DNA from 3 places in the Ectobacillus polymachus genome. Region 2 is predicted to be linked to each of the others. Evidence: predicted binding sites of a transcription regulator. Region 2 holds the regulator's gene; each other region holds the start of a gene.
What was found. The regulator Rex, encoded in region 2, represses fermentation and respiration genes when NADH is low (regulators of the CRP and FNR family bind a similar motif). The targets are predictions, from matches to a motif close to TTGTGAAATATTTCACAA.
Positions count from the first base shown of each region.

Region 1 (10,655 bases), on a different contig from region 2:
TACTATTTATTTGTATTGTCTATGGACTTCTTTACGTTATAATGATGTACAATCAAAAGCAAGAGATCCAATCCCTAGCAAACCAGCAAGCAAGTGTGATTCAAGATGTTCTTATGAATCCAGCACAAGATTCTTCGTCTATGATAACGTTTGGACAAAATCAATATTTTTACTATGTAGTGGACCAGCAAGGAAAGCTCATATTAGGTGACGAAACGATTCATTCGCTGCATGATGATTTTTTGAAAACGTTACAGGGCTGGAATCCACAGCAAAGCAAACTTCGAAATGTGTCAATGGAAGTACGTTCCCACCATATGATGCATGGTGAGGATGGACAGCAAGTAAATGTTCTCATACTTGCACAGCCTGTTATGAATGGAAAAGATCAGATTGGGACTCTGTATGTAGGAGAAAATATCTCTTCCGTATACCGGATATTTAAAATACTGCTTATCATTTTAATTGGACTTGCGGTCGTGTTTTTTGGTGTAGCTTTATACTTTAGTCGTTATATGTCCAAGCGCGCACTGATTCCGATTCGCGAATCATATATAAGACAGCGTGAGTTTGTAGGGAATGCCTCACATGAATTGCGCACACCGCTAAGCATCTTGCTATCTTCTCTTGATACATTGGAAATGGAACAAGATGAACATACGAGTGATTTTGCAAGGAAGGTTCAGCGGAATATGAAAGAGGAAGTAAAGCGGATGACAAAGCTCGTCAGTGACTTACTAACGCTTGCTCGCTCTGACTCGAATGAACAGGAGATAGTAAAAACACGATTTGATTTTCATTCGTCTGCAGCAAAGGTGCTGGAAACATTCGAACCGATGGCTGCTTCGAAGCAAATTAAGGTATCTTTCCATGCGGATGACTCCTTACAGGTGTATGGGAACGAAGATCGGCTCACACAGCTTATCTATATATTAGTAGACAATGCGATAAAATACACTCCGGATCAAGGATCGATTACGGTTACGTTACAAATTGAAAATGATAAGAAGCACAGTCTCTGTATGACCGTGCAGGATACAGGAATTGGCATAAAACAGGAGGATTACAGCCGTATCTTTGAAAGGTTCTACCGAACTGATAAATCTAGATCGAAGGAAGTCGGCGGCTACGGTCTTGGTCTATCCATCGCCAAATGGATTGTAGACGCCCATCACGGTACGATTCAAGTAGCAAGTGAAGAAACAGGAAGTACATTTACCGTACGAATACCTAATGTGTAGGAGGATGTTCCATGTGGAGCATCCTCTTTCTTTTTCTCATTATTAATAAATTGTTCTTTACTTACACTCTTAATATGTAATAATGAAAAGGGTGTTGGAAATTATTATATAATAATGGATACAAATGGATGTACTGTATTCATGAAAATCATGTATATAGTAAAGTCAGGTGAAATATTGTAAGCGAACGGAACAATTTAATAGGGGGGATGTAAGGATGAAGAGTGAGTCAACTTCAAATAGTTCGATAGGGGAATTAATTCGTAACAAAGTAGCACGTACAATATTACTATCCGCTATTTTTCTGCAAATAGGTATTTGGGTGCGTAATTATTCTATATTATTGTATGTAATGGAGAGGACAAATGGAAATCCGGTAGCAGTTTCTCTTATTTCATTGGCTGAATTTGCACCTATCTTTTTATTTTCGTTTATTGGAGGGACGTTTGCTGATCGATGGCGTCCGAAACGCACAATGGTTTGGTGTGACTTTCTTAGCGCTATTTCTATTTTTGTTGTTTTACTTACTCTTGTATTCGGCAGTTGGAAAGCCATTTTCTTTGCGACCCTTGTTTCATCCGTATTGTCACAATTTTCTCAGCCATCTGGCATGAAATTATTTAAGTTACATGTATCAGAAGAGCTTATTCCAATAGGAATGTCTATGTATCAGACGATCTTTGCCTTATTTATGATATTAGGACCTATTATAGGGACATTTGTGTATCAGCAATATGGAATCGATGCTGCTATTGGTATTATGGGTGTTGCTTTTTTAATATCAGCTGCTGTGCTTCTGATGTTACCTCCAGACTACGACAGTGTACAAGAAGAAAAAACTACGCTTTGGCAGGAAATGAAGGATGGATTTGGGTATGTTCTTAAAAATAGGTCCTTGACCCTGCTTGGGGGTGGCTTTGCTGCGGCGGGATTAGCATTGGGGTTAACACAGCCACTCACCGTATTTCTTGTTACAGAACGACTTGGTTTAGCAAAGGAACATCTACAATGGTTGATGGCGGCGAATGGAGCTGCCATGATTGTTGGTGGAGGAATTGTTATGACAACAGCAAAGAAATATGCCCCGCAGCATCTACTCATGATTGGGATGGTTGTTAGTAGCGCTGGCTTTTTATTGATGGGGTTATCTACGGAGTTATGGCTTACGCTTGCAGCAGAATTTTTGTCTGGACTTGCTATGCCTTGTATTCAAATAGGAATAAACACAATGATTATGCAAAATACGGAGGCAGAATTTATTGGACGCGTCAACGGGATTTTAACCCCAATCTTTATGGGGGCAGTGGTTATTACGATGAGTGTAGCTGGAGTGTTGAAGGAATCATTCTCACTTGTAGCAATCTACTCAGTAGCAGCGATTCTTTTCCTTGTTGGGGTTATGATTACATTACCATTAAAACAGTCGGTAAGTAATCAGGAAAATTTGGAGAAACTTAAGATATAGTCAACTATATACATAGAGAAATGGTTAAACATACTATGATCAGAAGAGGATACTATGTCCAATATTGGATATATATCCTCTTCTTTTCTTAAATATTCATATTTTTGCCATAACTTTGTGTGCAAATTTTTACAACCTGAAATAGTGTGACCAGCATCACACTGAATCACGGAAAGGTTCTGTATCCTAAAAACAAACAAAGCAGAAAGGTGAGGATAAAATGTTCTGTTATCAATGTGAGCAAACTCCATCCGGCGGTTGTCATGTAATTGGTGTTTGTGGGAAAGATGAAACAATTGCAAGTTTACAAGACACGATTATTTTTGCTTTAAAAGGGATTGCAGCCTATCGTACTCACGCAAACCAGCTGGGGTACACAGATTCATTCGTGGATACCACGACTCATGAAGCACTGTATATGACACTTACAAATTCAAACTTTAACCTACAAGAACACATCGATATGGCGATGAAGGTGGGGCAATCAGCGGTGCGTGTTATGGAATTGCTTGATGAAGCTCACACGAAGCGTCTAGGAATCCCTCAGCCGATTCGCGTAAGCCAAAATAAAATTGAAGGCAAATGCATTGTCGTAACGGGTCACAATCTTTTTGCTTTAGAAGAATTATTAAAGCAAACGGAAGGAAAAGGTATTAATATCTATACCCATTCCGAAATGCTTCCAGCACATGGCTATCCGGCGTTGAAAAAATATCCACACTTGAAAGGAAATATTGGAAAGGCTTGGTATGATCAACGCCGCCTTTTTGAAAACTTCCCTGGGGCCATTTTAGCGACTACCAACTGTGTAATGCCAATAAAAGGTACCTATGCTGATCGTATGTTCAGCTATGAGGTAGCTGGTTTGGAAAATGTCCAAAAAATTATGAATGATGATTTTTCACCATTAATCGAAAGAGCATTAGAACTTCCCGAGGCCAATATGGATTCGGATGAAACCCTGTTAACCGGATTTCACCATGAAACAGTACTTGGTTTAGCACCGGAAGTCATTGCTGCAGTAAAAGAAGGGAAAATAAAAAGGTTTTTCGTCATTGCCGGATGTGATGCACCTGGTAAAGGTGGAGACTACTACCGAGAGCTTGCAACATCCCTTCCACCGGAGACTGTCATACTAACAACATCCTGCGGAAAATTCCGTTTTAATGATGTTGATTATGGTACTGTACCTGGAACGAATATTCCACGTTATATCGATTTAGGTCAATGCAATAACTCTGGCTCAACTGTTAAAATTGCCAAAGCGCTTGCAGATGCTTTTGAATGTGAAATAAATGAACTTCCAGTCAGCATTGTTCTTTCATGGTTCGAACAAAAAGCGGTTGCTATTCTTTTAGGTCTATTCAGTCTCGGCATTCAAGATATTCGAATCGGACCAAAGCCGCCTGAATTTATTTCTGAGGGCGTTTTGAAGGTTCTCCAAGACACTTTTGATTTGAAATTAATTGGTACCGCCCAAGAGGATATGAAGGAAATGCTTCAACTCTAACAAATTCTAGACAAAATACAGTAACGAAAAAGGGAAAGACCGAGCGATTGCTCGGTCTTTCTTATGTATAGGACGAGTTATTAACCGTGAACAAAGCTTTCGCTCTATTCGTTTTCTTCTAAAAAATTTTTATAAAACTTTTTCTTATGATTCTATTTTTTCACCATATTTTCTTTTTTCTTATCTACAATAGGTCTCGTAAGCAAGACAACCTAAGTAAGAGGAGGTGAGAGCATGAAAAAGAAGAAAAGATTTAAATGGCTCATACTTGTACCAATCATGGCTATCATGCTATTCACAGGGTTTCAAGTTGCGGAACATATAGTAGGTCATCGATATGCAAATTATAATATGCATTCCATGATGAGTAGCCAAGGCCAAGGCCTATATCAACAATCTCCATTCCAAGGTGGCAATCAGCTTGTCATTATTGAAGGCAATGGTAATTACCATAATGGTATGATGTACCAAAATGGCATGATGGAGCATAGAGGTTATGGTCATCATGAACGAGAATTTGTTGGTCTCTCTATCCTTGAGTTCTTCCTAGCATTAGGAGCTATTCTTACTGGTTGGTTGTTATGGAGAGGCGCTAAGCAAGGTCCTAGAAAGTGGATTGGCTTAACCTTAATGGGTCTAGGTGCATTGTCTACTTTTCCAATCCTTCTTATTGCAGCAGCTATTTACTGGATCCTTAAGAAAGTTAAACATGATGATAACGATTTTGTAAAAGGTGAATATACTCCTGTTCAAACTGTGAAGCATACAGATTTCTTAGACGAATGGGAACGAAAGATTAATGAGGAGGAAAAATAAAAATGGGACTATTTAGAAGAGTGAAAGATCTTGTTACTGCAGATGCTCATGATGTTATTGATAAATTAGAAAATCCGGTAGTGATGTTAAAGCAATATATGCGTGAGGTAGAAGATCAAATTGGAAAAGCACAGCATGCGTTAGCAGATCAATTATTTACGGAAAAGAAATATGAAACGCTTGTAGAAGAAGCAGAAGTAATGGTTGCAAAGCGAGTTCGTCAAGCTCAATTAGCAGTAGATCGAAATGAGGATCAAATTGCACAATTAGCATTACAAGAAAAGATTACGCAAGAGAAAAAACTGACAATGTATAAACAGCAATTAGAAGCAACGAAAAAGCAAACAGAGCTTCTTTATGAGCAAATTGCAAAAATGCAAGAAACATATAAGGAATTACAATATAAAAAGCTTGTATTGATTTCTAGAGCAAATGCAGCCAAGGTGTTAAAGGCAGGACAAAATACACTTGCATCCTTTCAAACCGAACATACATTAAAAGGCTTTGCTAGAATGGAGGAATACATTCAAAAGTTAGAAGCAGAGGCTGCGGCAAGCCAATACTTCCAACAAACCTATACACAATCTAAGATGCCAGCAGTCGATAATGAGTTGGCAGAAGAAGTACAAAAAGAACTTGAAAAGTTAAAAGCGTCTAAATAAAAAAACTGTCCTTTTTGAAAGAAAACAAATCCCAACGTCACGAATCCACAATTTATATAAAAGAAAGGCAAACTCCCACGGGTTTGCCTTTTTGTATAGAGAGATTTACTATATATACATATCTTATACATACATTAGGGAGACAGATTACATGAAACGATTAGCATCCGATAAAAAATTTTTCTTATATTCAACTATTGTATTACTTGTATTTACATATATATTTGCACAATTTGCCTCCGAATTAGTTGAAAAAGATCTGTATACTTTCGATCTTACCATTATTGGCTGGATCCAATCTTTTATTTCTCCGCGCATTACAATCATTATGAAAGGCTTTACCTTTATGGGATCTGGGGTAACGATTGGCACGATCCTTACTTTGATCCTTATTTTCTTGATTTGGAAGAAAAAGATATGGGAATCCGTATTTCTATTTTTAGCTGCTGCAGGGGGACTCGGCTTTAATGTATTGCTAAAATGGATCTTTCAAAGACAGCGTCCTACCATTCATCCTATCATCCATGAAACAGGATATAGTTTTCCGAGTGGGCATTCCATGGGTTCCTTTGTTTTCTATGGCATGATTGCCTACCTTCTCTATCGCCATAGTAAAGGAAGGGTTCAGAAGGTATGTAGCATCGTGTCTATGGGTCTTCTTATTTTACTTATTGGGATTAGTCGTATTTATCTCGGAGTACATTATCCAAGTGATGTGCTAGCTGGCTTTGCAGCAGGAGGGGCTTGGCTAATGATTTGTATTATGGCCTTGTCTGCCTTGATTGGGTGGAAAGAAAAAGATGGAGTAAGCTGATTTCACTCCATCTGAATAGGTGACGCTAAAAATAAGTGGGATGAATCGCTGTAAAAAACATATGTTCCTATGATATACTATTATTGTAAGTGGATTTTTCCCATTTATGTAATGCTTAATGATTTATGTAACATATTATCAGATAGATGATTCTTAGAAAAACAGTGAATAATTCAAGTAAATAAAGGGGGAGAATAATGGTAAAAAAACTTAATACAGATAGAGATGCAGCTCCACTTTATCTTCAAATTAAATCAGAATTAAAACGGAAAATTGAAGAAGGTGATTGGAATCCCGGAGATAAAATACCATCTGAACTGGAACTTTGTGAATTATATAATGTTAGTCGAATTACTGTGAGAGAGGCAATTAATGAGTTAGTCTGGGAGGATTATCTTATTAGACAGCGTCCAAAAGGAACATTCGTTCTTGATTATCAGCAAAAAGGATCCGATAAAGATTACTATACTTATGTGAAAAGCTTCACTTATGAAATGAATGAGTCCGGAAAAAAAGTCACGACTTTTCATGCGGAAGTGCAAAAAATAAAAGCAGATCAATTTTTAGCAAAACAATTAAATATTAAACCAGATGATGAAGTGCTTGAACTAAAACGTGTAAGAGGATTGACAAATAAAACACCAGTTTTCTTTAAAACATATTTCGCATATAAACCTAATTTTTCTCTTCAATCAAATAAATATTATGGTTCTTTATATGAATTATTAAAAGAAAACGGCATTATTTTAGCAAAAGTAAAGGAATATTTAGAAGCAGTTAAACCTAATGAGGAAGTGCAAAAATGGTTAAATGCGTCTGAAGATACACCTATTTTAAAAAGAGTAAGAAATGCTAAAAATCAAAAAGGCGATTTTGTAGAATATACAGAATGTTATTATATTGGTGAAAGTTATCGTTATTATATTGATTTAATCTTAAATTAAAAAGCAATTGCTATTGTCATAACAATATGATAATATGAACTCAGAAGTTAAATGTTATAACATTATGATAATACTTATTATAAAATTTATTGTTATAACATTATGACTTTATTTTAAATGAGTAGGTGAATCAACATGTCGAACTATGATAAATTTCCGGAGGTTAGGATTATAGGGGAAGAAAATAGTGCATGGCAAGGATATAAGAACATACAAAATGAGATTTCTAAAGCAATAAATGGTATCCAAAACGGGAAAGTAGTGCTTATGGTTGATTGTTATCCGGGAGTACGATATCAAGAAATCTTAGAAGGTCTTATTTTACCACTTCGGCCCGATCTCATTATTCATTCAGATGATCTTGCTTTTTCAGGAGAAAAAATAACCGAGATGATTCACCGCAACTTAACAGATGACCGGGTTTTTGGTGTGTTAAGCAGTCATCAATTAAGCGAGTTTTATGATTCAGCTCTCGTTGAGAAAGCAAGAGACAGCATTGCTAAAAATGAAAGCGGTTTAATCGTTGTTTATGGAGTTGGTGCTCGTCTTATTTGCAGTCCGGATGTTCTGATCTATGCGGATTTAGCGAGATGGGAGATTCAACAACGTTATCGTTCAAAAGAATTAGGTAACTGGAAAATGAAGAATTTTGATGAAGACACTTTACGAAAATATAAGCGTGGATTTTTTGTAGAATGGCGTATTGCTGACCGCCATAAAAAACAGTTATTTACTGAAATCGACTACCTATTAGATACAAATGAAAAAAATGATCCGAAAATGATCAGTGGACAAGCTTATTTAAATGGGCTTCAACAAATCGTTTCACAACCATTCCGTGTCGTACCTTACTTTGATCCAGGTGTATGGGGCGGACAATGGATGAAAGAGGTTTGTAACCTAGATCGAAGTCAAGAAAATTTTGCATGGAGCTTCGACGGTGTTCCAGAAGAAAATAGCCTTTATCTACGTTGTAATGATGTGAAAATTGAAGTGCCTTCGATTAATCTCGTGTATAGGCATCCGATTGAACTTCTTGGAGATAAGGTGCACGCTCGTTTCGGAACTGAATTTCCTATTCGATTTGACTTCCTAGATACAGTGGATGGGCAAAATTTAAGTTTACAGGTTCATCCTTTAACAGAATATATCCAAGAAAATTTCGGTATGCATTATACACAAGATGAAAGCTATTATATTTTAGATGCAAAAGAAGATGCGACCGTATATCTAGGTGTAAAAGAAAATGTTAAGAAAGAAGAGATGCTTGAAGATTTAAGAAAAGCAAACCAAGGGCTCATGTCTTTTAGAGCTGAAAAGTACGTGAATGAATTCCCTGCTAAAAAACATGATCACTTTTTAATTCCGGCAGGAACCATTCATTGTTCCGGGAAAAATTGTATGGTTTTAGAGATTAGTGCAACCCCTTACATTTTCACCTTTAAGTTATGGGACTGGGATCGAGTAGGATTAGACGGTTTACCAAGACCGATTCACTTAGAGCATGGCGAGAAAGTCATTCAGTGGGACAGAGACACAAAATGGGTAGAAGAAAACTTGATCAATCGAATGGAAACAATGAAAGAAGAAGAAGGATGGATGGAAGAAAAAACGGGTCTTCACGAACGAGAGTTTATTGAAACAAGAAGACATTGGTTTTCGAAAAAAACATACCATCAAACAAATGGAAGTGTGCACGTATTGAATCTTGTAGAAGGTGAAGAAGCTATTATTGAAAGCCCAACTGATAATTTTGAACCATTTATTGTTCATTATGCAGAAACTTTCTTTATCCCTGAAAATGTAAAAGAATATACCATTCGTCCATATGGGAAAGCAGAAGGGAATACGATTGCAGTTATACAAGCATATGTGAGAGTTTAGAATCTTCTAGGAGTGTGAATAGAAATGAAAGCGCTTATCGTAACGAGTCATGGAGCTTTATGTAAAGGTTTATTGGAAACAGCAGAAATGCTTGTTGGAAAGTTAGAGAATACATTTAGCCTATCTTTAGATGGAGAAGGGATAACGAAGTTTTCTGAATCCATGGACAAGCTCATAAGTGACTTAAAAGATGATTATGATGAAATATTAATACTGTGCGATTTGAAAGGGGGGACACCTTACAATGAATCAATGAAGCATTTTCTTATGAATCAAGATGTGGTAAAAATCGTAGCTGGTGTCAATTTGCCGATGTTTGTAGAAGTATATATGCAGCTGCAGTCATTGTGTCTAGAGGAATTACGTAAGCTTGTGATTGAAACAGGTCAACTATCAATATCAAACTAATGCTTAACTACTACTGAGAATTTGAGGAGGAAATTGTATGCCAATATCTTTTGTAAGAATTGATGATCGAGTAATTCACGGACAAATTGTAGCAAGATGGTCAAAATTGAAACCATGTAATGGAATATTGGTTATTGATGATAAGATTGCACTTGATCCATTACAAAAGGAAATTTTTAAACATGCAGCTCCTAGTAACATAAAGGTAGGGGTTTATACAGCAGAAGAAGGTGTTGAAAAAGTTAATAAAGCAAAACAAGCGAAAAACAGCTACTTTGTCATTGTTAAATCACCCGTTACACTTAAAAAATTAATCGAACTTGGCGGTGATTTTGGTACTGAATTGAATGTAGGGCCAATGAGTGCAAGAGGGACTACGCAAACGATTGGAAAAAATGTTTCGATTACGGAAGAAGAAAAAGAAGCCTTCGATTATCTTCAAAATAAAGGAATTAACATCATTTTTCAATTAGTTCCAGAAGAAACACCTGTTAAGTGGGGAAAATTGAAAACGCTGTATAAAGGGGAGGAGAAATAGATGGATGTTACATTGTTTATTCAGGCATTATTAATTGGTATCTTCTGTTACTTGGGATCTGTTTCCTCCCCATGGCTTATGGGGGTTACAGGTGGATATTATGTGGTAGGAAGACCGCTTGTTGCCGGGCTCATTATCGGAATCATTTTAGGTGATGTGACAACAGGTATTATTTTAGGTGTAGCTGTACAGGCCGCATTTATTGCTACAATTTCAACTGGAGGAACGCAAAATATGGAGATTACCTATGCTTCATATGGTGGGATTGCACTTGGAATGCTAGCACATGCTACACCAGGAGTTACCGTAACTCTTTCTGTTGGGATTGGCGCACTTGGTCTTGTTCTTTTTAATCTTATGATGGTAACCAACT
Region 1 covers NZ_JBLREB010000001.1:265,315-275,969, forward strand. Annotated here, with positions in the region: gene ACM5BR_RS01245 (sensor histidine kinase) at 1-1,241, shown strand, start outside; gene ACM5BR_RS01250 (MFS transporter) at 1,459-2,706, shown strand; gene hcp (hydroxylamine reductase) at 2,927-4,216, shown strand; gene ACM5BR_RS01260 (hypothetical protein) at 4,451-5,032, shown strand; gene ACM5BR_RS01265 (PspA/IM30 family protein) at 5,035-5,694, shown strand; gene ACM5BR_RS01270 (phosphatase PAP2 family protein) at 5,846-6,508, shown strand; gene ACM5BR_RS01275 (GntR family transcriptional regulator) at 6,706-7,452, shown strand; gene ACM5BR_RS01280 (class I mannose-6-phosphate isomerase) at 7,588-9,336, shown strand; gene ACM5BR_RS01285 (PTS sugar transporter subunit IIA) at 9,361-9,744, shown strand; gene ACM5BR_RS01290 (PTS sugar transporter subunit IIB) at 9,782-10,282, shown strand; gene ACM5BR_RS01295 (PTS mannose/fructose/sorbose/N-acetylgalactosamine transporter subunit IIC) at 10,283-10,655, shown strand, end outside.
Region 1: the regulator Rex is predicted to act here: its motif matches at 2,824-2,841, upstream of hcp (hydroxylamine reductase).

Region 2 (10,655 bases):
GGATCGAATGTGTTAGGTGAAATAGTTACTAATACAAAGAATAACCATTCTGTGCGTCTTATGCCTGCAATTGAGCAGCTTTTATCAATGTGTAATGTAAAGAGTACGGAATTAGAGAAAATTGTCGTAGCGCAAGGACCAGGATCATATACAGGCATTCGTATAGGAGTTACAGTAGCAAAAACACTAGCATGGTCGCTCCAAATTCCACTTTCAGGAGTTTCAAGCCTTGCTGCTTTAGCTGTAAATGGCGTTTACTTTAAAGGGTACATCTGTCCGCTATTTGATGCACGGCGTCAGCAGGTCTTTACAGGATTATATCGTTGGGATAACGGATTACAAGTAGAAGAAAAGGATCGAATTATTCTTCTTCCCGATTGGATGCAAATCGTGAAAAAATATGAGCAACCTGTTTTATTTATTGGACAAGATCTTGCTATTCACCAATCGATGATAGAACAAGAACTTGGCGAACAAGCGATTTTTGCGAAAGCTACAATAAATCAGCCGAGACCAGGTGCATTAGCTATATTAGGAGCAGAAGAGCCAGCGCAGGATGTACATACCTTCGTACCAAGCTATTTACGTCTAGCAGAGGCGGAAGCGAAATGGCTAGCAAATCAGAACAAGTAGAGGACTGACGGCTATGAACACACTCATAACATTTCGTGATATGCAGCTAGAAGATATTGAATCCGTTTTGGAAATTGAACATGCGTCTTTTACAATTCCCTGGACGGAGGATGCGTTTATACGAGAACTCACGATGAATGAATATGCAAATTATACCGTTCTGGAAGAGAATGGTCAGGTTGTCGGATACTGCGGTATGTGGCTCATTTTAGATGAAGCAAGCATTACGAATATTGCAATACTGCCCGCATACAGAGGCAGGCAGCTTGGCGAAGCTTTGTTGCGCTTTGTAATGGAATACGCGCGGCAAAAAGGTGGTAAAACGATGTCGCTTGAAGTTCGTGTATCGAACATAATTGCACAAGGTTTATATCGGAAGTTAGGGTTTTTAAACGGAGGTATTCGGAAAGGATACTATACAGATAACTACGAGGATGCGCTCGTAATGTGGGTGAATTTATAATGGAAAAAGATACAATCGTATTAGCTATTGAATCAAGCTGTGATGAAACAGCAGCAGCAATTATTCGAAATGGACGTGAAATTGTCTCAAATGTAGTGGCTTCTCAAATTGAAAGCCATAAGCGGTTTGGTGGAGTTGTGCCTGAAATTGCGTCTCGCCACCATGTGGAACAAATAACAATTGTCATTGCTGAAGCGATGCAGAAAGCAAATGTTACATTTGCCGATTTAGATGCAATTGCGGTTACCGAAGGGCCAGGACTAGTTGGAGCATTGTTAGTAGGCGTACATGCAGCAAAAGCTATTTCATTTGCTCATCAAATTCCGCTTGTCGGAGTTCATCATATTGCAGGACATATTTATGCCAATCGCTTGATTAAGGAAATGAATTTCCCGTTACTTGCTCTCGTTGTATCAGGTGGTCATACAGAGCTAGTCTACATGAAAGAGCATGGCTCATTTGAAGTGATTGGAGAAACAAGAGACGATGCAGCTGGGGAAGCTTACGATAAAGTAGCACGGACGCTATCATTCCCATATCCGGGCGGTCCGCACATAGATCGTTTAGCAGCGCAAGGGAGCCCAACGATTGACTTACCACGAGCATGGCTAGAACCAGATTCATACGATTTTAGCTTTAGTGGATTAAAATCAGCAGTCATTAATACCGTTCATAACGCAAGTCAGCGCGGAGAAACGATTGTACCGGAAGATTTAGCTGCTAGTTTCCAAGCTAGCGTGGTAGATGTGTTAGTTACGAAAACAGTCCGTGCTGCAGAGGAATATAAAGTTAAACAGGTGTTATTAGCTGGCGGAGTTGCTGCAAATAAAGGATTACGTCATGCGCTAGAGCAAGCCTTTCAAAACCAGGATCAAGTGGAACTCATCATTCCTCCATTGTCTTTATGCACAGACAATGCAGCTATGATAGGTGCTGCAGGAACGATTCTGTTTCAAAAAGGAAAACGGTCGACGTTAGCGTTAAATGCTAATCCGGGATTGCCGATTGAAAAATAATATCCACAGTTTGAATTATGATTTGTGAATAAAGTAGTGAAAAACTTGTGATTAACTGCTGTGTATTTGTGTATATGTTTGTGGATAACTGTGGGTAAGCCTGTGCTTAATGTGTATAACTTAGTATGGATCGCAGAATATCAACATACATATGTGTATATACCTGTGGATAGTGTGTAAAAAAGAGGAGAAGCTCTCGCATCTACTCTTTTTCGTTAGTTTTTATATTCATATATCCACAGGTGGATACATTTCGCTCATTAGCTTTGTAATTCTTCCCATTCTTCCATAAGTGATTCAAGCTTGGATTCTGCAGTTTCTTTTTCCTTATGGATGCTTTGCACCTTTTCATAGTCCTGGAACACTTCAGGTAAGCAAAGCTCCTCTTCAAATGCTGCAATCTGTTCCTCTAACTGCATAATGCTTTCTTCTATTTCCTCAAGCTTTCGCGTGAGCTTGCGATTTTGTTTTTTTCGCTCTTTATCCTCTTCATAGTTCCGTTTTTCAGCTGCTATATTAGGGGTAGGTATTTGTTTCGTTTCCTCCTCTTTCAGCTGAGCAATTTCAAGCGTTTCCGCTTTTTTCTCTATATAGTAATCATAGTCACCAAGATACTCTATTGTCCCATCCTTGGATAACTCAATAACCTTTGATGCAACTCTATTAATAAAATATCGGTCATGGGAGACGAATAAAATGGTTCCAGGGAAATCAATCAAGGCATTTTCGAGTATTTCTTTGCTATTTATATCTAAGTGGTTAGTAGGCTCGTCTAAAATTAATACATTGCATTTTTGCATCATCAGTTTTGCAAGGGCTAGACGCGCCTTCTCACCACCGCTTAAGGAAGAGACAATTTTTAACACATCATCCCCAGAGAATAGGAAATTTCCGAGTACGGTACGTATTTCCTTTTCAGGCTGTAAGGGGTACTCATCCCAAAGCTCGTCTAATACACGTTTGGAGGAGGTTAAAATGGCCTGCTGTTGATCGTAATAGCCAATCGTAACGTTAGAACCAAATGAAATGGTACCTTGAAGCACATCTAATTGATTTACCATCGTCTTTAATAAAGTTGATTTGCCGATTCCATTTGGACCGACGAGTGCAATGCTGTCACCGCGAGTAATATACATATTCACATGTTCGATGATAGGAGTTCCCTTGTATCCGACAGCAGCATCTTTTACATGGAGTACATCGTTACCGCTTTGGCGTTCGATTTCAAAATGAAAGGAGGCTGATTTATCATCATCAAGTGGTTTGGTCATAAGCTCCATACGCTCTAATTGCTTACGACGGCTTTGTGCACGCTTCGTTGTCGATGCTCTTGCGATATTACGCTGAACAAAATCCTGCAGCTTGGCTACTTCATCCTGCTGCTTTTCATATCGCTTCATTTCTTGCTCATACCAATCTGCTTTTCTTTCTAGATATTTACTGTAGTTCCCTGTGAAACGTTTGCTATGCGTATTAGATATTTCATATACCTGCGTCACAATACGATCTAAAAAGTAGCGGTCATGGGAAACAATTAGAATGGCGCCAGAGTAGCCTTGTAAATATTGTTCTAGCCATGTAAGGGTTTCAATGTCTAGATGGTTCGTAGGTTCATCTAGAATCAGTAGATCAGGTTTGGTTAGTAACAGTTTTCCTAATGCGAGTCGTGTTTTCTGGCCGCCGCTTAGCATAGAAATTTGCATGGTATGTGTTTCTACAGGAAATCCTAAGCCAGTGAGTACAGAACGAATATCTGCTTCATATTGATATCCACCTAGATCGCTAAAGAGCTGCTGAAGACGATCATATTCTCCTAGAAGCTTTTCATACTGTTCCGGATTGGTAAATATCTCTTCCTTGCCCATTTCCTGTTCCATCTTGCGCAGCTCGTTCTCCATGTCTTGTAGCTTGCGAAAGACTGTGAGCATCTCTTCACCAATTGTTAAGGAAGTTTCTAAGCCCGTATTTTGTGCTAGATAACCAATGGATACGTCTTTAGGCTTAATAATCTCCCCTGCTTCATAAGACATTTCCCCTGCAATAATTTTTAGTAACGTTGATTTTCCGGCTCCGTTACGTCCAACAAGTGCAACACGATCGCGTGTTTGGACTTCTAATTTTATATTGGATAAAATGACATCCGCTCCAAAAAGCTTCGTCAATCCATTTACTTGTAATAAAATCAATGTGTTTCACCTCAAATTAGTTTGTCTACTATATAATTATAAAAAACTAATGTTTTTCAACATCATGTAAAATGTTGTATAGTTTATTTAGGAGAATCTATCTCTATTATACAAGGAAAGCTTTACACCAATAAACTTTCAACTTATATTCTGTGTGTAAAAGGTGAATTTTTCTAGGTTGGAGGTTTTCCTATTAGATGTGAAGCCAACCATTATTATACGTTCACATGCCTTATATAGCCGTCACAGCATGATAAACAAAAATAGGAGAGAGGGGGATATGATGGATCAGCCTAAAATTCCGCAGGCAACTGCGAAACGACTGCCTTTGTATTATCGTTTTATTAAAAACCTATCGCTCTCAGGAAAGCAACGGGTTTCCTCAGCCGAGCTTAGCGAAGCGGTAAAAGTTGATTCTGCTACGATTCGCAGAGATTTTTCTTACTTCGGTGCATTAGGTAAAAAAGGGTACGGTTACAATGTAAACTATCTATTATCATTTTTCAGCCAAACACTTGACCAAGATGATTTAACTCAAGTAGCGTTAATTGGAGTTGGAAATTTAGGAACCGCTTTCTTAAATTACAATTTCTTGAAAAATAATAACACGAAAATTGCAATGGCTTTTGACGTAGATGAGAAGAAAGTTGGAACCATTATTGGAGAAGTGCCTGTCTATCATTTAGATGACCTAGAACAAAGAATGACAGAGGATGTTAAAGTAGCCATTTTAACGGTACCTGCAACGGTTGCACAGTCTGTTGCTGATCGATTATCAAAAACGAGCATAGAAGGAATTCTAAATTTTACACCTGCCCGCATCAACGTACAGGATCATATTCGCATTCATCATATTGATTTATCCGTTGAACTTCAGACGCTCGTTTATTTTCTAAAGCATTATCCGAAATAATAAGTTTTACATAATAATAAGGAAATATAAAATGGACCGCATAGCGGTCCATTTTTTGTAAGAGTCTTTACTTTTTTTGCTTCGGATTTCTCGTCGCCTGCCACTTTAGAAAAATTAGGCGAATGGCAAGACCAAAATCAAAGGTAGCCATAATGATTAGTAATAGTGTGTATACATTCCATATTGTCGTTTCTACGCTTGTTATCGCTAAATAGGTAAAAATGCCGCCGAACAGAAGGTAGATTATCGCCATAAATATATTAGAATTTCTAAGCATCTCAAAAGCCTCCAATAATTGTGTGCAAGGTTTCGGCCTGCTTCATCATTTTATCTAAGTAATCGTGTAGTCCAATGTTGATAAGAATAACAATGGTATTCATCATAACATGGGCGAAGATAGGAACAATAATTCGTCTCGTGTGTATGTATAAAAAGGAAAATACGAAACCCATGGATGTATAAACCAATAGGTGGCTAAAGTCGAAATGAACCGTTGCAAATATGAGTGAGCTGATAATGGCAGCCACAAAAAAATGAAAGTGCTTATAAAGGGAACCAAATAAAATTTTTCGAAATACGATTTCTTCCATAATCGGTCCGAAAATGGATGTAACGAGAATGAACAAAGGGCTAACCTTGGCAATATCTACGAGCCGCTGTGTATTTTCTGAACCAGGATTAATGCCAAATATTCGCATTTCGATATTTGCTGCAATGGTTTGTGCAAATAGAGCAAGGAAAATACCTGCAAACATCCATAGGATTGTGTAACCGATTCCCATCTTATTGCGGGCAAGCGGATCATCATCGTGTCGAAGTAATAGCAGGATGATGATAAGAGCTGTAACAAAGCTGATAATCGCCCAATGCGCAGAAGCCATCTCAATTTGCACACTTCTGCTATATGTATGATACCATCCAGTCCTTAATAAAAGAGGAATGCCAAGTAAACTGGAAATCTGCATAACAATATATGTAATAATAATCCACCAATACTTTTGATTCAATTTTACTTTCTCCGTTTCCGTATAAATTTACGTTAATAAAAAAGGAAATTCACGTTTTAAAGAGAAAAGAACTAATTGGGTGCTCGAAACAATGGGAGTTTCACTTTATTGTATCATACAATTGTCAACTATCCACCACTTAAACGCTATCGCGTTTTGAAGTGGGGGCTTGAAAAAGTCCTAGTTGTCTAGCCTCAGTCTTTCGTGGGCTCCGTTCGTAGGTTGCATACCCAAGAATGATTCCCTAGTTCTTGGCTCTATGGTGGCCCTGTAACAGTTCTGATTGGGAAGGAACGGTCAACCACATGCCTTCTTGCAGGAGAAGTTGCTAACACCTACAAACATTGGCGAAGGGAAACAAACTCTTAGGAGGGACAAAACATGCGTGTATTTGTCAAGAATGTAAGGGGAGAACCGCTCATGCCTTGCAGTCATCGCAAGGCGCGGCTTCTTCTCAAACAAGGAAAAGCAAACATTGTGAAGTACACACCATTTACCATTCAACTGCTATCTGCGACAGGTGAAACGGTGCAACCTGTCACAATCGGCGTGGACAGCGGCGCAAAGCATATCGGCATTGCGATTACCACGGAAGACAAAGTACTAACAAAAGGAACCATTGAGCTACGTCAGGATGTCAAAGAAAATCTCACACTAAGAGCTACATTACGCAGAAGTAGAAGACAACGAAAAACAAGATATCGCAAAGCACGTTTTCTCAATCGGAAAAAGAAAGAAGGATGGTTACCACCATCGATTCAAAGCAGAGTGGATAACCAAATTCATTGGATTGAAACATTCAAATCACTGTTACCTTCCCCAAAAGTGATTGTTGAAGTGGGAAAGTTTGATGCACAAAAGCTAAAAAATCCCGATATACAAGGAACAGAATACCAACAAGGGGATACTTTTGGCTTTTGGAATACGAGATATTATGTATTCGCAAGAGACCATTACACTTGTCAAATTTGTAAGAAAAAAGGTGGTATTTTGCATACGCATCATATCATGGAACGGTGTATAGGTGGTTCGAATAGGGCAGATAATCTTGTAACCGTGCATGATGAATGTCATCAAAAATTTCATCAAGGAAAAATCAAACACAGTTTCAAGAAACCAAAACATTATAAAGAGACTGCCTTTATGAATATATTGCGCCTCCAAATCATGAATCGTTTAGATTGTGACATGACGTATGGCAGTTACACCACACCAAAGAGAAAAGAACTTGGATTAGCCAAAACACATGCAAATGATGCCATTGCGATAACAAATCCGAAACAACTACAAGAATATGATCAAAGTCGTGAATTTCGCATCAAGCAGTTTAGAAAGAAAAAACGCTCCCTGCATGAAGCAACCGCTAGAAAAGGGAGAAAAACAAAGAATACAAGCGCAAAACGGAACAAGAAAAATACACCCTATATAGATGGAATCTATTTAGGGGATAAAGTAAAGATATTTGGACAAGTAGGATTTGTAACAGGATTTACAGGAAAAATGGGATACGTACAAGATATACATGGACAATATATACAAAATCCTTCTAAATCTTATAAGCAAGTGAAGATGTCAGATGTGAAACGTATCCACCATACGAACAATTGGCAGTTCTTACAAATTAGTTAGGCTATGCCTAACCGAAATTCATCCCACCTTATCACTGGGCTCTTGCCCGTCATGCGCTTGAAGATGGGGATGAATTTCGGAAATACGTTAAAAGAATGACGAAAAGAATGTTTTCAGTAGAAGTGGTAATACTGTTTCAGTGTAGGCTTAAATGAATGGAAGTATGTACCAAAAATTTTAGAAAATTTAAGGTTTTATACTTGCAAAAGAAAAAGAGATTCATTATTATAAAAGGTGTGTTAGCACTCGAATGCACTGAGTGCTAACAATAAAATTTACATATGAATTGAGGAGGTTATTTTTCATGCTAAAGCCATTAGGTGATCGCGTAGTAATTGAACTTGTTGAAGCAGAAGAAAAAACTGCTAGTGGTATCGTATTACCAGACTCTGCAAAAGAAAAGCCATCAGAAGGCAAGGTTAAAGCAGTTGGATCAGGTCGAGTGCTTGACAATGGTGAGCGTGTAGCTTTGGAAGTAGCTGTAGGTGATCGTATTATCTTCTCAAAATACAGTGGTACAGAAGTAAAATACGAAGGTGCAGAATACTTAATTTTACGTGAAAGTGACATTTTAGCTATTATCGGTTAATTTATACATCTTATTTTCGAAAAAATAGGGAGGTACGTAAAAATGGCAAAAGATCTTAAGTTTAGTGAAGACGCACGTCGTGCAATGCTTCGCGGAGTAGATACTCTTACAAATGCAGTGAAAGTTACGCTTGGACCAAAAGGTCGTAACGTTGTATTAGAAAAGAAATTCGGTTCTCCTCTAATTACAAACGACGGTGTGACAATTGCAAAGGAAATCGAATTAGAAGATGCATTCGAAAACATGGGTGCTAAGCTTGTTGCTGAAGTTGCTAGCAAAACAAACGATGTAGCTGGTGACGGAACAACAACTGCAACAGTTCTTGCACAAGCGATGATTCGTGAAGGCTTAAAGAACGTTACAGCTGGCGCAAACCCTATGGGCATTCGCAAAGGGATTGAAAAAGCAGTTGCAACTGCAATTGAAGAATTAAAAGTAATCTCTAAACCAATCGAAGGCAAAGCTTCTATCGCACAAGTAGCAGCTATTTCTTCTGCTGATGCAGAAGTAGGTGAATTGATTGCCGAAGCTATGGAACGCGTAGGAAACGACGGCGTTATCACACTTGAAGAATCTAAAGGCTTTACAACTGAGCTTGATGTAGTGGAAGGTATGCAATTCGATCGCGGTTATGCATCTCCTTACATGATTACAGATTCTGATAAAATGGAAGCTGTTCTTGACAATGCGTACATCCTTATTACAGATAAAAAGGTATCTAACATTCAAGAAATTCTTCCTGTTCTTGAACAAGTAGTACAACAAGGTCGTCCTCTATTAATCATCGCTGAAGATGTAGAAGGCGAAGCATTAGCTACACTTGTTGTAAACAAACTTCGTGGTACATTCAATGTTGTTGCTGTTAAGGCTCCTGGCTTTGGCGATCGTCGTAAAGCAATGCTAGAAGATATCGCTATTTTAACTGGCGGCGAAGTAATCACAGAAGAACTAGGACGCGACTTGAAATCTGCAACTGTTGAATCTCTAGGTAAAGCTGCGAAAATTGTGGTAACAAAAGAAAACACAACAATCGTAGAAGGTGCAGGAAGCTCTGATCAAATCAATGCTCGTATCGGCCAAATTCGCGCTCAATTAGAAGAAACAACTTCTGAATTCGACCGTGAAAAATTACAAGAACGCCTTGCAAAATTAGCTGGCGGCGTAGCAGTAATTAAAGTAGGTGCTGCTACTGAAACAGAATTAAAAGAACGCAAACTTCGCATTGAAGATGCATTAAACTCTACTCGTGCTGCAGTGGAAGAAGGTATTGTAGCCGGTGGTGGTACTGCATTAATGAATATCTATGGTAAAGTAGCTTCTATCGATGCAGCTGGCGACGAAGCAACAGGCGTAAACATCGTTCTTCGTGCATTAGAAGAACCAGTACGTCAAATCGCTATTAACGCTGGCCTAGAAGGCTCTGTAGTCGTTGAACACTTGAAAAACGAAGCAGTAGGCAGAGGCTTTAATGCTGCTACTGGCGAATGGGTTAACATGTTAGAAGCTGGTATCGTGGATCCTACTAAGGTTACTCGTTCCGCTCTTCAAAACGCAGCATCTGTTGCAGCAATGTTCTTAACAACTGAAGCTGTAGTTGCTGACAAGCCAGAACCAGCTGGCGCTGGAATGCCTGACATGTCCGGAATGGGCGGCATGGGTGGAATGGGCGGCATGATGTAATAATGCCCTCAAAGCCTTGATATAAAAGGTTTTTTGAGTGAAATGCTAACATCGAGGATTTTAACGGAGGCTTCTCATAAGTTGAGCAAACTTGTGGGAAGCTTCTTTTTTCATTTCTTGCGTTACGTGGAGATAAACATTTATGATGAAAGAAGTTAAATAAAAGACGAACAGTACCAAACCTGTTCGTCTAAAAAGAAATGTAAGTTGTAAACATTAACCTAGAATTTAAGAATTATGATTTCTACCTGTCTTTGCAACTTTCATCGTTTCTTTAATATACTCAGCTGATTGATGCAGCCATTCAAGTTCTTGGGAATCAAGAGCAATTTCTAATTGTTTTTCTACGCCATTTATCCCGATGACACAAGGCATACTTAATGCAACATCTCCATCATATCCATATTGTCCGTGTAATGTTGTGGACACCGGATAAACACTGCGTTCATCCAGCATAATTGCCTTTGCTAGTGTAATAGCAGCTTGGGCAACACCTGCATTTGTCCACTCTTTCCCATTTAACACATCATAGGCAGCCT
Region 2 covers NZ_JBLREB010000010.1:20,509-31,163, reverse strand. Annotated here, with positions in the region: gene tsaB (tRNA (adenosine(37)-N6)-threonylcarbamoyltransferase complex dimerization subunit type 1 TsaB) at 1-633, shown strand, start outside; gene rimI (ribosomal protein S18-alanine N-acetyltransferase) at 647-1,096, shown strand; gene tsaD (tRNA (adenosine(37)-N6)-threonylcarbamoyltransferase complex transferase subunit TsaD) at 1,096-2,112, shown strand; gene ACM5BR_RS18435 (ABC-F family ATP-binding cassette domain-containing protein) at 2,373-4,298, opposite strand; gene ACM5BR_RS18430 (redox-sensing transcriptional repressor Rex) at 4,582-5,211, shown strand; gene ACM5BR_RS18425 (YdiK family protein) at 5,279-5,488, opposite strand; gene ACM5BR_RS18420 (CPBP family intramembrane glutamic endopeptidase) at 5,490-6,218, opposite strand; gene iscB (RNA-guided endonuclease IscB) at 6,600-7,847, shown strand; gene groES (co-chaperone GroES) at 8,152-8,436, shown strand; gene groL (chaperonin GroEL) at 8,479-10,116, shown strand; gene ACM5BR_RS18400 (L-lactate dehydrogenase) at 10,345-10,655, opposite strand, start outside.

Region 3 (10,655 bases), on a different contig from region 2:
CCATCTAGTGCTGCAAACAGCATTGCGATAATAAGTCCCGTGATAAGAAGCTTTCGATTGGATGTATGTTCTATTTGATTTAGTTTTGCTTCTGTATATTCCATCGTAATCCCTCGTCTCTCGTATAAAACTAAACTGTTAAAGTGAATCTTTCCTTAATAGATGGTTTCTTTTTCTCTCACCATAAGGTAGCCACTAACCAAGCATGTACAACCAATATAAAAAAAGGACCAAGTAGGTCCTTTTTTCATATTCATATAATCTTGGCTTTCCGACATAATAATTATTCTTCACCATCTAAAGCTTGCTTTCGAATATAAAACATACATACAGTTATTATGGTAAATGCTATAAATGCTAAGAGTGGGATTGTAATAAATCCGAACCATTCTATATACTTCCCAGAGCACGGAATACCGCTTGTACATATTTTAAAATGTTGAAGTGATGGAATATGCTGCTCTGCGTAGTGAAAACCAGAGAGAAGCATACCAAGTATAGACATCGGAAGAACATATTTATAAACCGTGTAATCATTATGATACAGGGCAATACCAATTAATAAAGTGAGCGGATACATGAGAATACGTTGATACCAGCATAGTGTACACGGTATGAAATGCATGACTTCACTGAAGAATAGGCTTCCGAGCATCGCGATAATGGCGGCTAGCCACGAAAGGACAAATGATTTACTCATTATTTACTCCCCTTCGCTGCATCATCAATCATCTTTCTCAAATCATCAAACGTTTGTCCTTCAAACTTTTTACCATTAATAAAAAGTGATGGTGTACCACTTATTTGCAGTTTACTTACATAGGACATATCCTTATCCAAAGCAGCTTGTGCCTTATTCTGACTAAAGGCTTGTACAACTTTATTTACATCGTCGCTGCTTGCAACCTCTTTTAATGTATCCGTTAAAAATGCTTCAGTGAAATAATCCATTTTTTCGTATTTCGGATCTTCTGGTTGCTTCTTATATAAAAGATCATGAAAACGCCAGAATGTAGAATTTCCCAACTCTTCATAAACTGTTTCAGAAAATAGAGCTGCACGTGTAGAATCTACACTAATAAAAGCATAGTTCATAAAATAAAGCTTTGCCTTACCCGTATCTACAAATTCTTTCGTGATTTGCGGAACAATGGTTTCATTGAACGTTTTGCACACGGGACATTTATAATCTCCAAACTCAACAATTTGGACTGGTGCTGTATCTTTTCCTATGTATGGTTGTCCACTGTAATCAATTTTCGCTACTTGTTTAGAAGAAATAGAAGTATTTCCTAAAACAATTAGGCCACCTACTAGTAATACACTTATTATGCCAATGATCCAAAAAAACCACTTAGAAGAAGATGATGCCTTTCTTTTTTTCTTCGTATTTGCCATTGTATTCACCCCCTATTATTTCTACTAGATAATGGAACTGTGAAAGTTTCATCTCCTAAATACCTATGCTTACAAGTATCCTCTTCATAACTCTCAATCTATTCCTACACTAGTCATTATATTTTTAGATAAAAAGGAGTGTCAAGGTACATCCTCTTATTATGAAACTCCATCAAATATTATAATTTTTAATGATCTCTATTTTCTACGAAAGCGATGTATGATGCTAGTAAGCCAACTACATTCAGCTCGTAGCAGGACAAGATTCCGTTCAACCGCTAGATCTACACCGCTGCCACTGCCATGGCTAGGTACTTGCTCTTGATAAGATATACGTTTGTTAAGCTTACTAAGACGCGTTTCCAAGCAAGCTATTGCCTCATGTAACGGCAAATAATCTATAAACATAAGACCTATATCTGTTGGATCATTCGTTTTTCCTTCACTTTCTAAATTTTTCCGAAGAAGTTCAAGAAAATATTTCGTTCCACTTTCATTTACACTATACACTTTTCTAGGAGGCCGATTTCCTTCCTGCTCGATATGAACATCTACATGACCTAATGTACTTAATTTTTCAAGCATATTGTAAGCTGTTGCTTTCTTCATATCTGTCATATTACTTAAATTTTTCTCTATAAACTCATTTATTTGATAGCCATGCTGACTTTGTGCCATTAAAATTCCTAATAATATAAGTGCACGTTCTTCCATGTTCAAAACTCCTTTATATTCCATTCCCTTTATTTTAAAAAATAGATTAGATTGAAGTCAACCCTTCTTTATTCAATATTAGAATAGTCATTATTTGACTAATTATGATTTCTTATTGTATGGTAAAAGTATAATTATTACCACTAGATGATACTGTATTTTTACTACATAAGTAAGAGGAAGTGATACATTGGCAGTGCAAGTAGAAATACGATGAGAGTAAAAGCTCAGATGAGCATTTACAACACAGACGTGTTAGAATAGTTTGGAGTAGTCATACTAATCCTCTTATCAGGTCTTCTTTTTAAGAGGATGTAAATATTTTTAAAATCAAAAAATAGGGGGAGTATTATTTTGTTTAATTTTTTACTCTTTTTGCATCTTACTGGCTTAGCAATTTGGCTGGGCGCTATGATTGTTGTCGCTGGGATATTATTAATATTGAAAAAAGATGTTCGTACATCTGGTGTGAATGAATCCCTAAAGAAAATTCTTCGTTTCTTTAATGTAATTACACATCCAAGTGCATCAATTGTACTAATTACTGGACTCATCATGAGATTCACTTCCGAAGTAGAAGGAAAAGGAACATTTTGGTTAAGTTATATGCAAGATTTTGGTAGTTTGATTGTGTTAGGATCAATTATTGCCTTAACAATTCTAGGTAAGCGTGCTGTGAAGAACCTTGATAGCAAAGAAGTTGCTGCAACATCTTCTAACCTTTCTAAATATACAACTGGGCTATTTGTATCAGCATTACTTGTAGTTTCTGTATTATTTATTGTAACGACTAAATTAGGATAATTATGCGTAAAAAGCTGGTCCAACTAAGACCAGCTTTTTTTCATAAGGCTCTGTTAGACTAAATTGTTGATATATGCACACTAAAACAGGTAATCCAATCTCAACTTGAATTTAAACTACCTGTTAATACACTAATTTAGAAAATTACGAATTAATAATTGCTATCAGTTTTCTTTTATAATTTTTTAAAAATACTATTACTACAATTGTAAAGAACAAAATTGCCCATAAAATACCTTCTATTATCTGATTACCTCTTGATATTACATCTGTTGCCTGTGTAAAAATTAGAACATTAAATAATCCATGAGTAATTGAAGTGCAGATAAGCGATGATGATTTTTCTCTCATGTAACATAGTAGTATATTAAACGAAACCAAAATACAAGTGTGTATAATAAGGCCTTCTATTATATTACCTGGATATATTAGACCAGTAAATATTTGAGGAAAATGAAATATTGACCAACATATCCCAATAAATAAATAACTAATAAAAGTATTTTTTAATATTAATCGACTTTGCAAAAAACCACGCCAACCAATTTCTTCAAATGTCGCACTTAATCCTCCTAAAACAATACCGATTATAATTTGTTTCAAGAAAACAAATACACTTGGAATTTTAACTAAATTAAATTGTTTAAATACAAATCCATATAGTAATACTTGAAAAATACTACAGAGTATATATATCAGTATAATTATAATAATCCCAACAAAAATCCACTTATTAATTTTAAGATTATTTAGTATATAACTAAACTTTTCTTTAAATATTAATGTTGTTATTATTGCTCCAAATGTGGGTAACAACATACTATATGCTACAAAATTTCTATAATCCATACCAACAATTTTGCAAATACTAAAAACTAAATATGTTATTCCATATACAATACCTAAATATAAGAAAATTTCTTTTTTTGAATTATTAACCATAAGTCACCTTCATTTATATTAAATTCGTTACTAGAATTGTACTATGTATTAACATATTTTTAGTTCTAATTATTTCTTTATCATCATCAAAACATTGAAGCCACTTATAATTACTCAAATATTTAGTAGACACACCTTTAAATCTATTCATCCGAATTTTTAATTTGCTATGTAATGAATTTTTATGGTTGATATGATAGATACCATTATTATAATGCCCTCTCATTATTCTTTTATGGTCTAATTTAAGGTCTTTAGCAGATTGGATATAAGATTTATGGCTATCAGTACAGATGATAGAATTATCATTTCATTTATCATTAAGACTAAGTGCTTATTTACTCTAATAACCAGAATTCGATCCGATAATGACAGTAGCGTCCAGTTCCCCGTCTCTAACCACTTTCGTGGTAAGCCCAGCACTAGCAAAGATTTCAAAGGTCTGAGGTGCCTGCATTTCGCTCGTCTCTATCAAAAGATGTCCTCCCGGTGCTAGCCAGAGAAATGCTTCCTCTGCTACTCTTCGCTGAATGTCAAGTCCATCCTCTCCTCCGTCAAGCGCCAACTTCGGTTCATGTAGGCGAGCCTCCTGTGGGAGCAGCTTGATTGCCTCGGTAGGAACGTAAGGTACGTTCGCAACTAGGATGTTCACATTACCTTTAAGTGAGTGGGGCAGAGTGTTATACAAGTCACCTTCAAAAACATGGCCACCGAAATCCGTTACGTTGCGGCTAGCGCATCGTACTGCTACAGGGTCAATGTCAACAGAATACAATTTAACTCGTTCTAAAGCTGCCGCCAGTGCTACACCCACAGCACCCGACCCGCAACATAGGTCAACGATGATATCACCAGAACATGAAAGGGCTTCTGCCTGGTGAACAAGAAACTCGGTACGTGGGCGAGGTACGAAAACGCCTAGGTCCACTTCAATCCGCAAACCACAAAACTTTGCGTATCCAACAACATATTCAAGGGGTAAACCATTGGCTCGCATTTCCACCATTTTCTTGAGGTCCTCTGGAGTTCGTGCCTCTCTGATAAGTAATTGAGTCTCATCTTCTGCGAAAACACAACCCACGCTCCGAAGCCTGTTAATTATACATTTTTCCGTTTTATTGTCCAAAAAGAAATTGAATTTTTTTCCTATTTATCTCACCACCTTTGATAAGCTTATTTATTACCGTGTATTCGTTGAAAATTGGAGATATCCTTCTTCAACAAAATGGCCCTAAAATTGAAAAGCACATTCCTTATTACTGGAAAGCGCCCGATTGAGGAAGATCATTTATTTTTCTTTATTGAAGATAAGAACCCCCGTTACTTTAAGTGTAACATTTCACAAAGTTAGTAAAGAAAAATAAATAAAAATATTCCAATCCTATTATTAATGGTACTTTTTGGGTGTTATACTAGTGTTGAATTACTATCTGATAATGAAGGGAGATTACGCATGGAGGTAACATTTACAGTAAGAAAATGGGATGAAAATCCAGTAGATGATACTAGAAAAGAATTCCCTATTAATACTGCCCATGTCGAATATGATATTGAAGGTGAATTAAAAGGAAAAGCTTTTGTTGAATATTTATTATATTATATAGACTCTAATATAGATGATGGTCACTTGGCCACTTCTAAAATTTCCGGATTTCTGCATTTCGAAGGAACATATAAGGGCAAACGGGGGACATTTACAGCTATAGAGCAAGGAATATTTGATAAAGGAAATCTAGATTCTCCAGCAACAATCATCAAAGCTACAGGTGACTTAGAAAGCTTGAAAGGGTCCTATAATTATAATTTTACAGGTCAAACCAGTAAGATGATTCTAGACTTTAAATTCTAACGATATACCCTATAGTATAGTAAAAAAGGGCATCCTTGAAATACGAGGATGACCTTTTCGTCGAACGAGCTTTTTCAACTATCCTGCCATTTAACGGATTAAAGGCCAAGAAAAATGGACTGCTGAAACAGTCCATCGTTGTTCAATTCTTGCGCCCGATTGCCGAAAATTAAGATAATTATGAATGCTACCTATAGCTTATGTTATTTGTAAATTCTAGGAACTCTTTGACCCAAGTTACAAGCAACTTCAAACGATATGGTTTCTAACATATTTGCCACTTCATCTAATGATATCAAATGATTTCCTTGACCTCCATAAACTACAACCTCATCACCAATATTTACACCCTTAATATCAGTAACATCAATCATACAAAAATCCATACATATCCTACCGAAAACAGGAGATTTTTGTCCGTTTATTAGAACGTAAGCCATTCCAGATAAGCGTCTCGAATATCCATCTGCATACCCAATCGGAATAGTTGCAATAACTGCTTTATCTCTTTCAATTTTAGTTGCTCCATATGATACACCATACCCTTTCTCGAGTGTCTGAATATGGATGACTTTGGTTTTTAACTGCATTGCTTGTTTTAGATTAACTTTTGACTTATTTACCTCTTTAGATGGATAAAGACCATACATTGATATTCCGATACGAACTATATCGTAGGTCATATCTGGCATTTCTATTGTTGCAGCACTATTTGCAATATGAAATAGGGGAATAGAAACTTTTCGTTTCTCCAATTCTTCCAATAACCTTTTCCATCGGCTCTTTTGTGTTTCTGCATACCGTTTGTCGGCTTCATCTGCGGTAGCAAAATGTGAATACACTCCTTCTAGATAGAGCCCATCCATTTTTGAAACGATATCGATAAAATCACTTGCTTCTTCTGCTTGCAGTCCCAATCGTCCCATTCCTGTATCGACCTTGACGTGAACCTTTGCCTTTTTTCCTAAGACCTGCCCAGACTTTGATAAAGATTCTGCATGTTCCATATCAAAAATTGATTGTGTTAAATCCCAATGCACAACATGATTCGATGCTGAAGGAGGTGTGTATCCAAGTATAAGTATAGGTGCTTGAATATCTGATTTTCGTAGTTCAATGGCTTCTTCTAAACTAGCCACCGCTAAATAATCCACTCCACTATCAATCGCTTTTTTGGAAACCTCGACAGCACCGTGTCCATAACCATTCGCTTTTACTGTTGCCATTATTTTTGTTGAGTTAGGTATTATTCTTCGAAATTCACAAATATTATGTGAAATATTGCTAAGGCTAATTTCAGCCCATATTGGTCTATACATCATTTCCCCTCACTTTAAGTGAATTTTCAATGATCAAGTCAAGTAGCTTATTATAAGGAATACCCGCTGATTGTGCGCTTTTTGGCAGCAGGCTATTTTTCGTCATCCCAGGTAATGAATTAACTTCTAACACATAAGGGATACCGTTTTTAATCATCATGTCGATTCGGGCATAAACACTACATTTCAGTGATTTATAGCAAGTCATTGCAGCACAAGAGACGCGGTTATGTGTTTCGGAAGGAAGCTGGACCACCTCTTCAATGGTATCCGCATCATTATATTTGGAGGTATAATCAAAAAACTCTCCCTGATGACGAATGGAAACCACAGGTAAAAGCTTTCCATCCAATATAGAACAAGTGATTTCCTCGCCTTTTATATACTTTTCAATTATCACTTCGGAATCCCATTTGAATACTTCAGCAATCGAAGACTTAATCGTGTCTTGGTCATAAACAATTTTTACTCCTACACTCGAACCGCCTGAATTAGGTTTCACAACTACTGGGTAACCCACCTTATCTATTTCATCCATTTTAAGTTCTTCCATGTTATTAAGGTGAATCCAATCAGGCGTTTGCACACCTTCAAAACGGATGATTTTTTTCGAGATATTCTTATCCATGCATAAGCTGCTGGACAGTACACCACTCCCTGTATAAGGAACCCCGATGGTTTCAAGGGTACCTTGAATGGTGCCGTCCTCACCGTACTTGCCATGTAGCGCCAGTAGCGCAACGTCAAGATTTTTCGCCTTTTCAACTAAATCTTCTTTGTTATCTAGTTGGATCGGTACAATTTCATATTTATTTTTATCTAAATGCTCAATCATTTCTTCACCTGTCATGAGCGAAACTTGTTTCTCGGAAGAAACCCCTCCCATAATTACACCGACTCTCATTTTTTTATCCTCCATAATTATTTTTTAACGTGTCACCTATGATATGAATTCCCTGAATAATCTCTCTTTCTTTCAGCCTAGAAAATCCTAATCGTAAAGTATTCTTTCCACTACTGTCCGTGTAAAAAACATTGCCTGGGAAAAAAACAACTCCCTTTTGATAACATTTTTCTAAAAGCTTTCTTGAATCGATATCGTTTTCTAGTTCTATAAAAAGGTGGAGACCACCGTCACCAGTTATTCGTTTAAAAGGAATAAATTGCTTACAATAATGAATAGCTAATTCATACTTTTTCTTATAGACTGATTTAGCTTTTTTTATATACTTCTCAAAGTAGCCATCATTTAAATATTGATATAACACCGCTTGATCTAATGTAGATGTATGAATAGTTCGAGCTCTTTTCATACTTTCCAAATAATAAATCAAATCTTTGTCTGCTAAAATCCACCCTACCCGTAAGCCAGGAAAAAGAATTTTAGAGAAGCTGCTAATATAAATGACATTATTGCCGAGTCCGGCAAAGGCAGCCAACGGTGCCAGATGTGACCCTGAGTAACGTAATTCTTCATTAAACCCATCTTCAACGATCGGAAGCTGATAGGCGAAAAACAGATCCATGATTTCCTTCCTTTTTTCAGAGGATGTTACGATACCAGTTGGATTATGATAAGACGGAATGAAGTATGCAAAATCATATTCTTTTTTTGATAAGAATGTTTCTAGCTTACTAACATTGACACCGTCATCATCCATTTCAATTCCATCGATTTCAAAGCCATGTAATCGAAAGAGCTTAAGTGCAGAATGATGGGTTGGATTTTCACAAATAACACGGCCGTTCTTTTTATTTAAAGCGGATAAAAGGATATCCAGACCTTCTGTGAATCCATTGGTAATTAAAATATCTTTATTTCTAATGTCTACCCCTTTAATTTCCATGTAGTGAAGCAGGTATTCGATAAGTGGTTTATAGCCCTTTGCATATCCATAGTTAAGAACGATGTCTCCTTCAATGGACATCCGATTTAAAAAAGCCCTTTTAAAATTTTCAACATCAAAAAGCTTTTCATCGGGAGCGATACTATTAAATGAGATCATTTCATTATTCCAGCGTACTCCATGCTTCATGAGATCCAATTCATCTGCCAAAAAGGTTTGCTCATTGATTTTCTCAGTCCAATTTAACTGGATGGATGGGGATTTGAAGATCTCAACATGACTTACAAAGCTTCCTTTTCCTTTTACCGCATAGATAAAGCCTTCTTGTTCCAAATCCACATAGGTCGTTAGAACGGTGTTGCGGCTGATTGATAATAAAGAGCTGAGTTCACGAGTGGATGGAAGCTTTTGGTGCTCAAGCAAATGCCCGTTGGTTATCATTCTTTTTAAATATTCCTTAAGTTGAATATATACAGGACGGCCTTCCGTAAGCTTAAAATCGTTAAACACTACATTCATCCCCTTGTTGACATTTTTACATATCTACACCTATTCCAAAAGGTCCACACAATATGTATTTTTACTGTCTTGTGGTAGGGTGTGGAACTATAAAAATAGTCTAATGAAAAATCCAGAAAAATTATAGTTTCGAAAGAGACAACTACTATTTATCACTTATGTAAAATGTTAACAACTTAATGAGTTGTTAACTGAACTTTAATCTGAAGATAAATAAATTACTCCTATTGACAATTAAAGGATTAATTAGAAATTTAAAGAAAGGACCTCAAACGGGTCCTTATTTTTTCTGATTAACAATTTTTATCAATTAACAGAGCCTTTTTAAAAGATTTCTTCTATAATCAATTTCCTGATGCTTTGTTAATTCCTTCTTCCACTCCCTCAGTTTAAGTCATTTCTTCACAACCTCCAAACTATTATTAACATAAATATCCAGTGTTTGTTTGAAAGTCTTATTCCGTTAAATGGCCCTTTTGTGGAGTAACATACTGGAGTTTTATAACATAGACAAAAATAAAAAAAAAAAAAAAAAATCCTGTTTAATTTAATACAGGATTTTTATCAAACTTTATTTTAAAGCTACAATAACAAAAAGGACCATACATAATATACATATCAAATATGTACGGTCCTTTTATTTTCATATACTAAAACGTTGTGACCCTAAGATAAAGAAGAGACCAACTTTTTTTCATAAAAAAAAAGCAAGGTGCATACCCTTGCTTTTGCTATCAATAAAAGAATGATCATCATTCATTTTCCTCTAGTTCATCTATCCTTTCACGTACTTGTTTCGCACGAAAAAAGAAGAAAAAAGAAAGACCTAAAAAACCACCAACAGCTGTAATCATAGCAATAAACTGTGACCACACCTTTTCTCCATTAGGAACGAGTAATCCAAGCATCAAAATCGTACTTAGTGCTAATAAAACTTGACCAAACCGATTATAATCTGCTATTTTAGTTTGCAAATCCTTCATAACTATCACTCTCCATAATACATAGAGTAACACATTCTAGTAGTCTAGAAGCCAAGGAATTGCAACCAAATACGATATATTCTTCCAAATTATGATTCTAACCCTTGCATTAGGTCTTCGATTAAATCTTCGACATCCTCGATCCCAACCGAAATACGAATAAGCGTATCTGTAATACCAAGCTCTTGACGTCGATCCGCTGGAATAGATGCGTGCGTCATTTTTGCAGGGACAGAAATTAAGCTTTCTACCGCTCCTAAGCTTTCTGCAAGTGTAAAAT
Region 3 covers NZ_JBLREB010000001.1:1,724,367-1,735,021, forward strand. Annotated here, with positions in the region: partial or broken gene ACM5BR_RS08880 (MDR family MFS transporter) at 1-104, opposite strand, end outside; gene ACM5BR_RS08885 (disulfide oxidoreductase) at 284-700, opposite strand; gene ACM5BR_RS08890 (DsbA family protein) at 700-1,398, opposite strand; gene ACM5BR_RS08895 (PadR family transcriptional regulator) at 1,597-2,112, opposite strand; gene ACM5BR_RS08900 (hypothetical protein) at 2,467-2,916, shown strand; gene ACM5BR_RS08905 (CPBP family intramembrane glutamic endopeptidase) at 3,061-3,858, opposite strand; partial or broken gene ACM5BR_RS08910 (IS1595 family transposase) at 3,872-4,165, opposite strand; gene ACM5BR_RS08915 (putative protein N(5)-glutamine methyltransferase) at 4,202-4,984, opposite strand; gene ACM5BR_RS08920 (DUF3224 domain-containing protein) at 5,312-5,707, shown strand; gene alr (alanine racemase) at 5,911-7,026, opposite strand; gene ACM5BR_RS08930 (D-alanine--D-alanine ligase) at 7,019-7,930, opposite strand; gene pdxR (MocR-like pyridoxine biosynthesis transcription factor PdxR) at 7,935-9,383, opposite strand; gene ACM5BR_RS08940 (YrhC family protein) at 10,145-10,375, opposite strand; gene ACM5BR_RS08945 (bifunctional cystathionine gamma-lyase/homocysteine desulfhydrase) at 10,465-10,655, opposite strand, start outside.
Region 3: the regulator Rex is predicted to act here: its motif matches at 5,186-5,203, upstream of ACM5BR_RS08920 (DUF3224 domain-containing protein).